3 linked regions of the Prochlorococcus marinus str. SB genome follow. The main gene of each other region encodes a partner of the protein of the gene in region 2 in a complex. Links are inferred from orthologs where the notes say so. Each region holds a gene or a part of one and is shown on either strand. Other genes may lie near its edges.

Region 1 (2,872 bases), 130 kb from region 2 along the record:
GACTAGCAAGAGCAGTTATGTTTATTTACCGCAAATTAAAAAAATTAAATTAATAAGCATCTTGAAGTTCATAGAAATCTGGCTGAATATAATCTTTTCGTAATGGCCATCCTCTCCAATCTTCAGGCATTAATAGTCTTTTGGGGTTGGGATGATCAATGAAATTTATTCCATACATGTCAAAAGTTTCTCTTTCTTGCCAATCACTTCCTTTGAAAATTTTATACAAACTAGGGATTGATAAATCAGAATCTCGTTTTAAGAAAACTTTTAATCTGACTTCTTTAATTTTTTCGATTTTTTGTAAATCATCAACAGTTATAAAATGGTAAAAACTAACAAGATTTTTACCTGGCCCCTCATCATATCCTCCTTGACATTGGAGATAGTTGAAACCATAACTTCTCAAGGCAGATACTGCTTCATATAAATTGTTAGGTTCCACAGAAATGTTTTCAATTCCTATGTGATCATCAGATAAAGATTGATTTGGAATTCCATCTTTAGACAAAGATTGGCTTATAAACCCTTCTTTTTCTATTGAAGTATCTGCGGATGTGGCTAAACCGTCTTTTTCCATTAATCTTCTACAGAATTAATAATTTCAGTTTTTTCGGTATTTTCCGGTAATTCGGTTATTTTTTCTTCTTTGGAGGGGGGTATTACGTTAGCTGAAGTTTTGTTTAGATATTCACCTGTATTTTCTGAGAAAACTAGATTCATTTCGTGATCAGATGTTATGTATCTGTGCGTTTGTTCTGTTTTTGTGCGCTCTAAAATTGATTCATTACCAACTTTTTTTCTTAACTTAATTACAGCATCAAAAATTGCTTCTGGTCTCGGTGGACATCCTGGGAGGTATAAATCAACTGGAATCAATTTATCAACACCTCTTACAGCAGTTGTAGAATCTGCACTGAACATCCCTCCTGTGATTGTGCAAGCACCCATTGCAATAACGTATTTTGGTTCAGGCATTTGTTCATAAAGTCTAACTAGGGCTGGAGCCATCTTCATAGTTACTGTTCCTGCAACTATTATCAAATCTGCTTGCCGTGGCGAGCTTCTAGGTACTAATCCAAATCTATCAAAATCAAATCTTGATCCGATTAAGGCGGCAAATTCTATAAAACAACAAGCTGTTCCGTAAAGGAGGGGCCATAGACTGCTTAACCTAGCCCAATTATGAAGATCGTCTAAACTTGTCAATATAATATTTTCGCTTAAATCTGTAGTAACTTGGGGCGCACCAAGAGGATTACAAGTTCCTTCTCGGATTTCTCTTATTGCTTTTGGGGATAATTGTGGTTTCAATTTTTTAACTCCATTCTAAAGCACCTTTTCTCCATGCGTATGCTAGAGCAATAACAAGTATGGCAATGAAAATCAAAGCCTCAATAAAAGCTAGTAAGCCTAGTCTATTGAATGCAACAGCCCAAGGATAAAGGAATACTGTCTCAACATCAAATATAACGAAAACTAAAGCAAACATGTAATAACGAATATTAAATTGAATCCATGCTCCTCCTATAGGCTCCATTCCGGATTCATATGTAAGTTTTCTTTCCCCTGTTCTTCCTTTTGGGGCAACGATGAGATTAGTAACTAGAGCTAATATTGGTACTGCTGCGGCAATTAGAAGGAAACCTAAAAAATATTCATAGCCAGTTAATAAAAACATCTTGAAAATTAATTTTGAATAAAAGTCGCTTAATTAAGCAAAATCTTTTAAAGTTCTTAAAGAATAATAATAAACCGTGAGTGACAACATTCAACCCGCCTCTGAGGAAAACAAAATAGTTAAAGACTTTGAGAGAGAAAACCTTTCTGAAAACTCCATAGGAGTAAATGTTGAACAACCTATTCCTAATTTAGAACAAAATAGATTTGAATGTAGAAGTTGTGGATACATTTATGATCCGTCTGAAGGAAATAAAAAATTAAACATACCTAAAAATACGCCTTTTTCAGAGCTGGATGGGAATACTTTTGCCTGCCCTGTTTGTCGAGCTGGTAAAAATTTTTATAAGGATATTGGTTCTAGAGCAAAACCTAGTGGATTTGAAGAGAATTTAGTTTATGGATTTGGATTTAATAGTTTACCTCCTGGACAAAAAAATATATTGATTTTTGGAGGGTTGGCATTTGCTGCTGCAATGTTCCTTTCTTTGTACTCTTTGCATTAATATAATTAAATGAAAAATTTTTTTACCACTATTCCTAATCTTCTCTTATCTGTAGTTCTCTGTTTTGTTTTAAGCAGTTGTTCATCTACTGGTGTCAAGATGAGTGAAAGCAGCCCATGGACAACAATTCAGTTTGAAGACCAGGCTAATGCTTTAGATGTTGATTTTATAGATGATAAACGTGGGTTTCTAGTAGGCTCAAACAGATTGATTATGGAATCTACAGATGGTGGTGAAACATGGGAAAAAAGATCATTAGATATTTCTGCTGAAGAGAATTTTCGTCTCCTAGATATAGATTTTAAAGGGGAAGAGGGATGGTTAATAGGTCAGCCTTCATTAGTTATGCATACACTTGACGCAGGAAAGAATTGGACACGTTTATCTCTGGGTAACAAATTACCAGGCCAACCATTTCTAATCACAACTGTCGATGCTGGTATTGCAGAATTGGCTACCACTGCAGGTGCTATTTATGAAACATCAGATAGTGGTGAATCATGGAATGCAAAAGTTGTAGATGCATCTGGTTCTGGAGGTGTAAGAGATTTAAGAAGAACCAATAAAGGAGATTATGTCAGTGTAAGTAGTCTAGGTAATTTCTTTTCTACTTTGGAAAATGATAGTGATGCATGGATAGCTCATCAAAGAGCAAGTAGCAAAAGAGTTCAAAGTATTGGTTTTAA
Region 2 (6,354 bases):
TGACTAGCATTATTGCAAAAATTATTAATACATTCACTGCACCCACATAAACTAAAACTTGAGCTGCAGCAACAAAACTTGCATTTAATAGAAGATATAATCCTGCAACACTCATGAAAACTCCACCAAGCAGAAATGCTGAATAAACAATACTTTCGAGCAACACAACACCAAGTGCTCCAATAATGACAACTAAAGATAAAACTGTAAAACAAATAAATTGTGTTGTTATGGCAATGGACATAAATTAATCTGAATTAATTGTTTGGATTAGAAACTTTATCTTTATTTTCATTGGATTCAGGCCTCATCCAATCATAAACTTCTTCCGGTAATTTACCAACTCTTGCATCTGAAGCTGGGATTTCATGAGGGTCCATGACACCTTTAGGAAGATAGGCAAGTTCTCTTAGAGGTTTAACTGAAGGATCTGTTGTAACATTTGTGGGTAGTCTGCCAAGTGCGACATTATCGAAATTTAAATTGTGTCTGTCAAAAGTAGCTAGTTCATATTCTTCGGTCATTGACAGACAATTAGTTGGGCAATATTCAACACAATTTCCGCAAAAAATACAAACTCCAAAATCTATTGAATAATTTCTAAGTTCCTTTTTTTTGGTTTCTTTATTCATTACCCAATCAACTACTGGGAGATTTATGGGACATACTCTCACACAAACTTCACAAGCAATACATTTATCAAATTCATAATGTATCCTTCCTCTATATCTTTCAGAGGGTATTAATTTTTCATATGGATATTGAACAGTAACTGGTCTTCTTCGAAGATGATCAAAAGTTACTGATATACCATTGTATAAATATTTGCCAGCATTAAATGCTTCTTTGATATAGCTATTTATTTGTTGAAGGAAATTGTTCATTTCGAAGAATTTACTTAGTTATTTTATTTTAGTGGAATAATTTTGAATTTAAGTATTTTTACTTAAATTTAACCACCAAAGAATTGCGGAAAAGCAAGTTTTAATACTGCTGTTATCAAAAGATTAGCAAGAGAAATTGGCAGAAGAAACTTCCATCCTAGATCTAAGAGTTGATCAATTCTTACTCTAGGAGTTGTCCAACGTAATAATATTGCAATAAAAACTAAAAGATATGCTTTCAGTACAGTCATTACAATTCCTATTGATGCAGTGAAAACCTGAATAAAGGGTGCGTTAATAGGTAAATTAAGGAACTTAGCTATTAATTCAACTGGTATAGGAAAACCCCAACCTCCCAAATAAAGTATTGATACTAATAAAGCGGAAAGAATTAAATTAATGTAACTACCCAGGTAGAACAATGCGAATTTCATCCCTGCATATTCAGTTTGATATCCCGCAACTAATTCTTCTTCAGCTTCGGGTAAGTCAAACGGAAGTCTCTCACATTCTGCAAGAGCACAAATCCAAAAGACTATAAAACCAACTGGTTGTCTCCATATATTCCAACTTAGGATTCCAGCACCACTTTGTTGGTTGACAATGTCAACAGTACTTAGAGAATTTGTCATTAGTACGATAGCGAGTACAGATAAAGCTAAAGGTATTTCATAACTTATTGATTGAGCCGCTGCTCTTAAACCTCCTAATAAAGAATACTTATTATTTGATGCGTATCCGCTCATAAGAAGGCCAATTGGCTGAATACTGCTTAAAGCGATCCATAGGAAAATTCCAATGCCAACGTTACTTATTAAAAGGTTTTGTCCAAAAGGAACAATTAGCCAGGACAGAATCACTGGGACAAGAACTAATATAGGTCCTGCAGTGAAGAGTATCCCATCGGCTTTGGCAGGAATAATATCTTCTTTGACAAGTAACTTAAGACCATCTGCAATTGGTTGGAGGACGCCGAGCGCTCCAGCATATTCTGGACCTATTCTTTGTTGAGCAGCAGCAGATATTTTTCTTTCAAGCCAAACTGTTACTAAAACGCCAACAACTGCCGCTACCAAAACCAAAAGCATAGGAAGAGGGAGCCATATTATATGAGCGATTTCGCTGGAAAGGCCAAAACCTTTTAAGAATTCATTAAAACTATATTCGAGATCTAATCCGTATTCCAAAATTTTTATGTTATTTACTTAATAGATTAACTCTTCACAAACAATATGTGTGTTTTTTATGAAAAGCTGCAAATATTATTCTCTGTTTTCTAGGCTAATCCAATCTCTTGGTGCTGAACCTGTATAGATTTGTGATGGTCTGAAAATTCTATTTGCTCCAAGTTGCTCTCTCCAATGAGCTAACCAACCAGCCACTCTAGATATGGCAAAAATTGGAGTAAATAAATCACGAGGAATACCAAGTTTTCTATAAACAAGGCCAGAATAAAAATCTACGTTAGGGAATATACCCTTAGGTCCAAGTCTTGGTATTGCCTCTGCCTCAAGTGATTTAGCAACTTCATACATTTCATCTGCTCCAAATCTAATAAAAAGTTCTTCTGCAAGTTTTTGAAGAATTATTGCTCTGGGATCTTTGACTTTATATTCTCTGTGGCCAAAGCCCATTATCTTACTTTTATTTTTTATTGCATTATCTAAAAAAGACCCAGCATTTTCTGGGGTTTTAATCTCTTCTAACATCGCAATCACATCCTCGTTTGCTCCTCCATGTAATGGGCCAGCTAAGGTTCCTACTGCAGAGGCGATGACAGCATATGGATCTGTAAGAGTACTTGCAGTCACTCTAGCGCTAAATGTACTGGCGTTTAAACTATGTTCGGCATGTAGAATTAAGCATCTATCAAAAACTTTTGCGGCTATAGGATCTTGTTCTTTTTCAGTCAACATGTAAAGAAAATTTGATGAGTAAGTTAGATCATCTCTAGGTTGAATTGGGTCTTGTCCTTTTCTAATAAGTTGGAACGCTGCAATCATTGTGGGAATTTTTGCTATTAGTCTTATGACTGCGTTGTAGATGTAATTAGGATCATCTATTGCTCTACGCGAATAGAAGAGCCCCAAAGAAGCTGCACTAGATTGAAGAGCATCCATAGGATGACCAGTTGCAGGGAAACATTTCATCATATCTCTGACTCTAAAACTTAACCTTCGATGCATCTGAACTTCTTGTTCGAAATCTCTTAGTTGAATAGCTGTGGGCAATTCACCCCAAATCAATAGGTAAGCGGTTTCTAAAAAACTGCTTTTTTTGGATAGTTCCTCAATGGAATATCCTCTGTACAATAATTTACCTTTGTTGCCGTCAATATCACATATAGATGAATTAGTAACTGGGACACCCTCTAATCCTGGTTTTAAAATTAGTTTGTTACTATCCAATTGCTTAATTCAATATCAAATACTTATAGATTAAAGATAGTCAAATAATTTTTAATTAACCACAAGATATTAACTTCGCAAAAAATTAAAATGATTATTTTTGAAGCTTGTTTGAATAAATTTAATTTAAAGAATGTTTAATATTGTTTCTCTGTAAATAATTGGATTTTTTTCAGGAATAGATTGACTTATGATTTCTAGCGATTCTTCATTTGATATTTTTAAAATATTTTTAATGAGAAAATTAAGGTCCTGCAAATTAGAAAAATATTCAATTTTATTAGAATTACCATCTTTGATATTAACTTTTGAATAAAGAAAAGCAGATTGATCTTTATTACTTTTTAGGTTAAAAAATTTTTTTGATATTTTCTCAAATTCTTTACCATCAATTAAATTATTACTTATGATTTGTAAACCTTCTGATTCTATCGAATAGATATTTTCAAAAGATAATTGTTTTATAACATCGTCTTTTTCTTCAAGAATATCTTTGGAATATATCGAATAAATATCTTCATTTTGTTTCAAAGTATATTTGTTGAAATCTTTTAGCTTTTTCAAAGCACTTAAATCAAATTGATCTTCATTATTTTTTTCAAACGTAATAAGCCAATCTTTATTTGAATTGAGAATTAAAATGTTTTGATTATTATTTTGATTAAACTCTTCAAAAAAACTTAGTTGAAAATCATTTAGTAAGGGATAAAGGTGTTTGTCAAAATTTTTCATATCACAAAAAATTAAATTTTCAGGATTATCTTCATTACTATTCTCTTTATTCATTAACTTTTCGTAAGTAAGAATATCAATGTTTTTTTTATTATTTAGTAAATATGATTTTAAAATTAGTTGCTTATTTTTAAAGTCAAAAATTGTAGCAATTTTATCCCCATTATTCTCAGGAAAAATTTCTTTATTAAAAAATTTACTTTTCAAAAATTTATTTGTGAATAATATATTTTTTTCATTGTTCAGTCCAACAAGTTCTCCCTCATATTGAAATTTTTTTTTCTTAAAATTTTCACTAGAGATAATACTATTTTTGATTAATTTTTTATCTGATGAAGCAATTATATAATGATCGTCGGTTCGGTATATATAGTTAAGAAAATTTATTTTGTTTTCTCTATTAATTGAAATTATCTCATCAATCTGATCTATTTTATTAGGCAAATTTAATAAATCATCTATTGTTTTTTCTGGCTTAATTTTAAAAACAATCAAAATATCATCTTCAAGCTTTTTATTATTTTCAAAAGTTGAGATTATAAGTTCATTATTATAGATATCTTCTAATTTATTGTTGCCTAGATCTATTCCTAAGTAATCTAATATAGAGTCTTTTATTAAAAAAAAGTTATCTTTATTTGTTAGATTATTATCCTTTTCATTATTATTAACGATATTAAAACTATCTAAATTTGAAATAAATAATAATTTATTGTTTTCAGGTGCATATTTTAAGATATTTAGTTGCTCAATATTTGTACTTTGTTCCTTATTTTTATTAGTAGAAACTTTTTTAAAACCCAAAAAAAGTAATAAAGATAATAATAGGATTATTGCTACTACTCTAAGTTTCATTATCAATGTTTATTTTTATTTTTAACAATAAACTTCCTACTGCAACTTAATTTATTAAATTGTAAATAACACATAATTTATCCTATAAATTGGGAAGTTATCCAAAATCTATAAATGCTTCTAGTCTAAATGATTGGTTTAATTCTGAGAAAGAAGATCCAGTCTTAATTGATGTAAGAGAGCAGTCAGAGCTTGAACTGGCTCGTTTCTCAAAAGAATTTTTACATATACCAATTAGTAAGGTTACATTTGAATATGTTGAAGAAATATTTTCTGGTTTATTAGATAGAGAAATTGTAGTTACCTGTCATGCAGGAATAAGAAGTTATAATTTTTCTCAATGGTGCTTGGATAATAATATTGTGAGCGAAATATGGAATTTGGAGGAGGGTATTGATGGATGGAGTAGATATATTGACCCATCAATACCAAGGTATTGATTAAATATCTAATGAAGATGCAACAGTATTAACATCTTTGTCGCCTCTCCCAGAGCAATTGATAACTATATGAGTATCTTTTTCAAGAGTAGGGCATAATTTATCTAACCAAGCAAAGGCATGGGAAGTTTCAAGTGCAGGAATAATTCCTTCTAGTTCACTAACAAGTTTTAAAGCGTCTAAAGCTTCTTGATCTGTGACGGATCCATATTCTGCTCTACCTATATCTTTTAAATGGCTATGTTCAGGTCCTACTCCAGGGTAATCTAAACCTGCACTTATTGAGTGAGCTTCTTGTACTTGACCATTATCATCTTGCAAGAGAAGACTCATTGATCCATGCAAAATTCCAACTGAACCTTTAGTGATAGTGGCAGCATGTTTGTCAGTATCAACTCCGCTTCCGGCGGCTTCAACTCCAATAAGCCGCACAGAAGTTTCCTTAACAAATGGATGGAAAAGCCCCATTGCATTTGATCCCCCACCTACACAAGCAAGCAAAATATCGGGCAAAGATCCAAATGATTCCAAACATTGTTTTTTAGTTTCTTCACCTATAACTGCATGAAAATCCCGCACAATCTTTGGGAAAGGGTGTGGGCCTGCAACAGATCCTAAAATATAGTGTGTTGTTTCGACATTAGAAACCCAATCTCTAATGGCTTCACTAGTGGCATCCTTAAGTGTTGCAGTTCCAGAATTTACAACTTTAACTTCAGCTCCTAGAAGTTTCATTCTGAAAACGTTAAGGGATTGCCTTTTTATATCTTCAGCACCCATGTAGATAATACATTTCAAGCCAAATCTCGCACAAACAGTAGCAGTAGCAACTCCATGTTGACCTGCTCCAGTTTCTGCAATTATTCTTTTTTTTCCCATTCTTATTGCCAATAAAGCTTGTCCAAGAGCATTATTGATTTTGTGAGCCCCAGTATGATTTAAATCTTCTCTTTTAAGCCATATTCTGGGAGTTGCTTGATTATTTTTGTAATGTTCAGTAAGTCTTTTGGCTTCATAAAGTGGTGTTTCTCTTCC
Region 3 (2,763 bases), 130 kb from region 2 along the record:
AATATTGATGTTATGTTATGGGCCGAATTAGAAGATGGTGAAAAAATTTTTGGTGAAAGCAAGATCAGTAAATCTAAAAAATTAATTTCGAGGATTGGTTACCTACCAGAAAATCCTTCAGCTCTTCCAAGTGCTCTTGAATCTATAAAAGAAGCTGATTTAATTGTTCTTGGTCCAGGAAGTCTATATACCTCTTTATTGCCTAATCTATTAGTACCAGAGATTGTGGATGCCTTATTGCAAAGTAATGCTCCTAAAATTTATATAAGTAATTTGATGACTCAGCCTGGAGAAACAGATGGGCTTGATGTCTATGAACATATCAAAGCAATAGAAAAACAACTATCAAATTTTGGAGTTAATGCTCGAATTTTTAACTCAATCTTATCTCAGATTCAATTTGAAAAGTCTCCATTAGTAGATTATTACGAAAGTAGAGGGGCAGAGCCTGTCCAATGCAATAAAGAAAAATTATTATCTGAGGGTTATTATGTTTTGCAAGCACCATTATATTCAAAAAGAATAACTCCAACCCTTAGACATGATCCTAGAAGACTAGCAAGAGCAGTTATGTTTATTTACCGCAAATTAAAAAAATTAAATTAATAAGCATCTTGAAGTTCATAGAAATCTGGCTGAATATAATCTTTTCGTAATGGCCATCCTCTCCAATCTTCAGGCATTAATAGTCTTTTGGGGTTGGGATGATCAATGAAATTTATTCCATACATGTCAAAAGTTTCTCTTTCTTGCCAATCACTTCCTTTGAAAATTTTATACAAACTAGGGATTGATAAATCAGAATCTCGTTTTAAGAAAACTTTTAATCTGACTTCTTTAATTTTTTCGATTTTTTGTAAATCATCAACAGTTATAAAATGGTAAAAACTAACAAGATTTTTACCTGGCCCCTCATCATATCCTCCTTGACATTGGAGATAGTTGAAACCATAACTTCTCAAGGCAGATACTGCTTCATATAAATTGTTAGGTTCCACAGAAATGTTTTCAATTCCTATGTGATCATCAGATAAAGATTGATTTGGAATTCCATCTTTAGACAAAGATTGGCTTATAAACCCTTCTTTTTCTATTGAAGTATCTGCGGATGTGGCTAAACCGTCTTTTTCCATTAATCTTCTACAGAATTAATAATTTCAGTTTTTTCGGTATTTTCCGGTAATTCGGTTATTTTTTCTTCTTTGGAGGGGGGTATTACGTTAGCTGAAGTTTTGTTTAGATATTCACCTGTATTTTCTGAGAAAACTAGATTCATTTCGTGATCAGATGTTATGTATCTGTGCGTTTGTTCTGTTTTTGTGCGCTCTAAAATTGATTCATTACCAACTTTTTTTCTTAACTTAATTACAGCATCAAAAATTGCTTCTGGTCTCGGTGGACATCCTGGGAGGTATAAATCAACTGGAATCAATTTATCAACACCTCTTACAGCAGTTGTAGAATCTGCACTGAACATCCCTCCTGTGATTGTGCAAGCACCCATTGCAATAACGTATTTTGGTTCAGGCATTTGTTCATAAAGTCTAACTAGGGCTGGAGCCATCTTCATAGTTACTGTTCCTGCAACTATTATCAAATCTGCTTGCCGTGGCGAGCTTCTAGGTACTAATCCAAATCTATCAAAATCAAATCTTGATCCGATTAAGGCGGCAAATTCTATAAAACAACAAGCTGTTCCGTAAAGGAGGGGCCATAGACTGCTTAACCTAGCCCAATTATGAAGATCGTCTAAACTTGTCAATATAATATTTTCGCTTAAATCTGTAGTAACTTGGGGCGCACCAAGAGGATTACAAGTTCCTTCTCGGATTTCTCTTATTGCTTTTGGGGATAATTGTGGTTTCAATTTTTTAACTCCATTCTAAAGCACCTTTTCTCCATGCGTATGCTAGAGCAATAACAAGTATGGCAATGAAAATCAAAGCCTCAATAAAAGCTAGTAAGCCTAGTCTATTGAATGCAACAGCCCAAGGATAAAGGAATACTGTCTCAACATCAAATATAACGAAAACTAAAGCAAACATGTAATAACGAATATTAAATTGAATCCATGCTCCTCCTATAGGCTCCATTCCGGATTCATATGTAAGTTTTCTTTCCCCTGTTCTTCCTTTTGGGGCAACGATGAGATTAGTAACTAGAGCTAATATTGGTACTGCTGCGGCAATTAGAAGGAAACCTAAAAAATATTCATAGCCAGTTAATAAAAACATCTTGAAAATTAATTTTGAATAAAAGTCGCTTAATTAAGCAAAATCTTTTAAAGTTCTTAAAGAATAATAATAAACCGTGAGTGACAACATTCAACCCGCCTCTGAGGAAAACAAAATAGTTAAAGACTTTGAGAGAGAAAACCTTTCTGAAAACTCCATAGGAGTAAATGTTGAACAACCTATTCCTAATTTAGAACAAAATAGATTTGAATGTAGAAGTTGTGGATACATTTATGATCCGTCTGAAGGAAATAAAAAATTAAACATACCTAAAAATACGCCTTTTTCAGAGCTGGATGGGAATACTTTTGCCTGCCCTGTTTGTCGAGCTGGTAAAAATTTTTATAAGGATATTGGTTCTAGAGCAAAACCTAGTGGATTTGAAGAGAATTTAGTTTATGGATTTGGATTTAATAGTTTACCTCCTGGACAAAAAAATATATTGATTTTTGGAGGGTTGGCATTTGCTGCTGCAATGTTCCTTTCTTTGTACTCTTTGCATTAATATAATTAAATGAAAAATTTTTTT

What was found. The genes of interacting proteins can lie anywhere in the genome.
Region 1: the proteins of nuoH (region 2) and EV02_RS04395 are in contact, whole or in part, in a cryo-EM structure (PDB 6KHJ), measured with the Thermosynechococcus vestitus proteins. The link is inferred for Prochlorococcus marinus str. SB from one-to-one orthologs. Residues at the interface, in WP_126985484.1 of Thermosynechococcus vestitus: Gln8, Lys26, Trp29, Leu30, Pro33, Met34, Met37, Leu38, Leu83, Ile84, Phe85, Lys86, Glu87, Asp88, Val89, Leu90, Pro91, Ala92, Thr100, Ala104, Val107, Ile108, Phe111, Leu112, Tyr114, Ile115, Ile125, Ser126, Leu128, Phe133; in WP_126986108.1 of Thermosynechococcus vestitus: Gly6, Tyr7, Glu8, Tyr9, Phe10, Gly12, Phe13, Leu14, Ile16, Cys17, Ser18, Pro21, Ala24, Leu25, Ala27, Ser28, Leu31, Arg32, Pro33, Ser35, Arg40, Leu41, Thr42, Thr43, Tyr44, Glu45, Ile51, Gly53, Ala54, Trp55.
Region 3: the proteins of nuoH (region 2) and EV02_RS04390 are in contact, whole or in part, in a crystal structure (PDB 6Y11), measured with the Thermus thermophilus proteins. The link is inferred for Prochlorococcus marinus str. SB from one-to-one orthologs. Residues at the interface, in WP_096411122.1 of Thermus thermophilus: Arg36, Val44, Arg45, Met46, Gly47, Pro48, Asn49, Arg50, Val51, Leu57, Gln58, Ala61, Asp62, Ile64, Lys65, Ile67, Phe68, Lys69, Glu70, Ile72, Val74, Glu223, Ala224, Glu225, His233, Thr234, Glu235, Tyr236, Ser237, Trp241; in WP_096411117.1 of Thermus thermophilus: Arg16, Glu17, Gly18, Leu24, Leu27, Val28, Trp30, Gly31, Arg32, Asn34, Ser35, Trp37, Thr54, Asp55, Ala56, Asp59, Ala61, Arg62, Phe63, Gly64, Glu66, Val67, Phe68, Arg69, Ala70, Ser71, Arg73, Gln74, Ala75, Asp76.

The regions. Positions count from the first base shown.
Region 1 is NZ_JNAS01000002.1:338,206-341,077, reverse strand. It holds EV02_RS04395 (NAD(P)H-quinone oxidoreductase subunit 3), read right to left. Parts: upstream 1,682-2,872; coding sequence 1,319-1,681; downstream 1-1,318. Other genes in the region: EV02_RS04405 (photosynthesis system II assembly factor Ycf48), read left to right, coding at 2,196-2,872; EV02_RS04400 (rubredoxin), read left to right, coding at 1,758-2,186; EV02_RS04390 (NADH dehydrogenase subunit K), read right to left, coding at 580-1,314; EV02_RS04385 (NAD(P)H-quinone oxidoreductase subunit J), read right to left, coding at 50-580; EV02_RS04380 (gluconeogenesis factor YvcK family protein), read left to right, coding at 1-53. UniProt on the Escherichia coli protein: NDH-1 shuttles electrons from NADH, via FMN and iron-sulfur (Fe-S) centers, to quinones in the respiratory chain. The immediate electron acceptor for the enzyme in this species is believed to be ubiquinone.
Region 2 is NZ_JNAS01000002.1:463,198-469,551, reverse strand. What follows is about bases 13-2,825. They hold nuoH (NADH-quinone oxidoreductase subunit NuoH), read right to left. Parts: upstream 2,072-2,825; coding sequence 953-2,071; downstream 13-952. Other genes in these bases: EV02_RS03745 (citrate synthase), read right to left, coding at 2,147-2,825; ndhI (NAD(P)H-quinone oxidoreductase subunit I), read right to left, coding at 258-884; EV02_RS03730 (NADH-quinone oxidoreductase subunit J), read right to left, coding at 13-244. Outside these bases: more of EV02_RS03730, read right to left, coding at 1-12; more of EV02_RS03745, read right to left, coding at 2,826-3,292; EV02_RS03750 (hypothetical protein), read right to left, coding at 3,419-4,879; EV02_RS03755 (rhodanese-like domain-containing protein), read left to right, coding at 4,969-5,319; trpB (tryptophan synthase subunit beta), read right to left, coding at 5,320-6,354. UniProt on the Escherichia coli protein: NDH-1 shuttles electrons from NADH, via FMN and iron-sulfur (Fe-S) centers, to quinones in the respiratory chain. The immediate electron acceptor for the enzyme in this species is believed to be ubiquinone.
Region 3 is NZ_JNAS01000002.1:338,868-341,630, reverse strand. It holds EV02_RS04390 (NADH dehydrogenase subunit K), read right to left. Parts: upstream 1,868-2,763; coding sequence 1,133-1,867; downstream 1-1,132. Other genes in the region: EV02_RS04405 (photosynthesis system II assembly factor Ycf48), read left to right, coding at 2,749-2,763; EV02_RS04400 (rubredoxin), read left to right, coding at 2,311-2,739; EV02_RS04395 (NAD(P)H-quinone oxidoreductase subunit 3), read right to left, coding at 1,872-2,234; EV02_RS04385 (NAD(P)H-quinone oxidoreductase subunit J), read right to left, coding at 603-1,133; EV02_RS04380 (gluconeogenesis factor YvcK family protein), read left to right, coding at 1-606. UniProt on the Escherichia coli protein: NDH-1 shuttles electrons from NADH, via FMN and iron-sulfur (Fe-S) centers, to quinones in the respiratory chain. The immediate electron acceptor for the enzyme in this species is ubiquinone.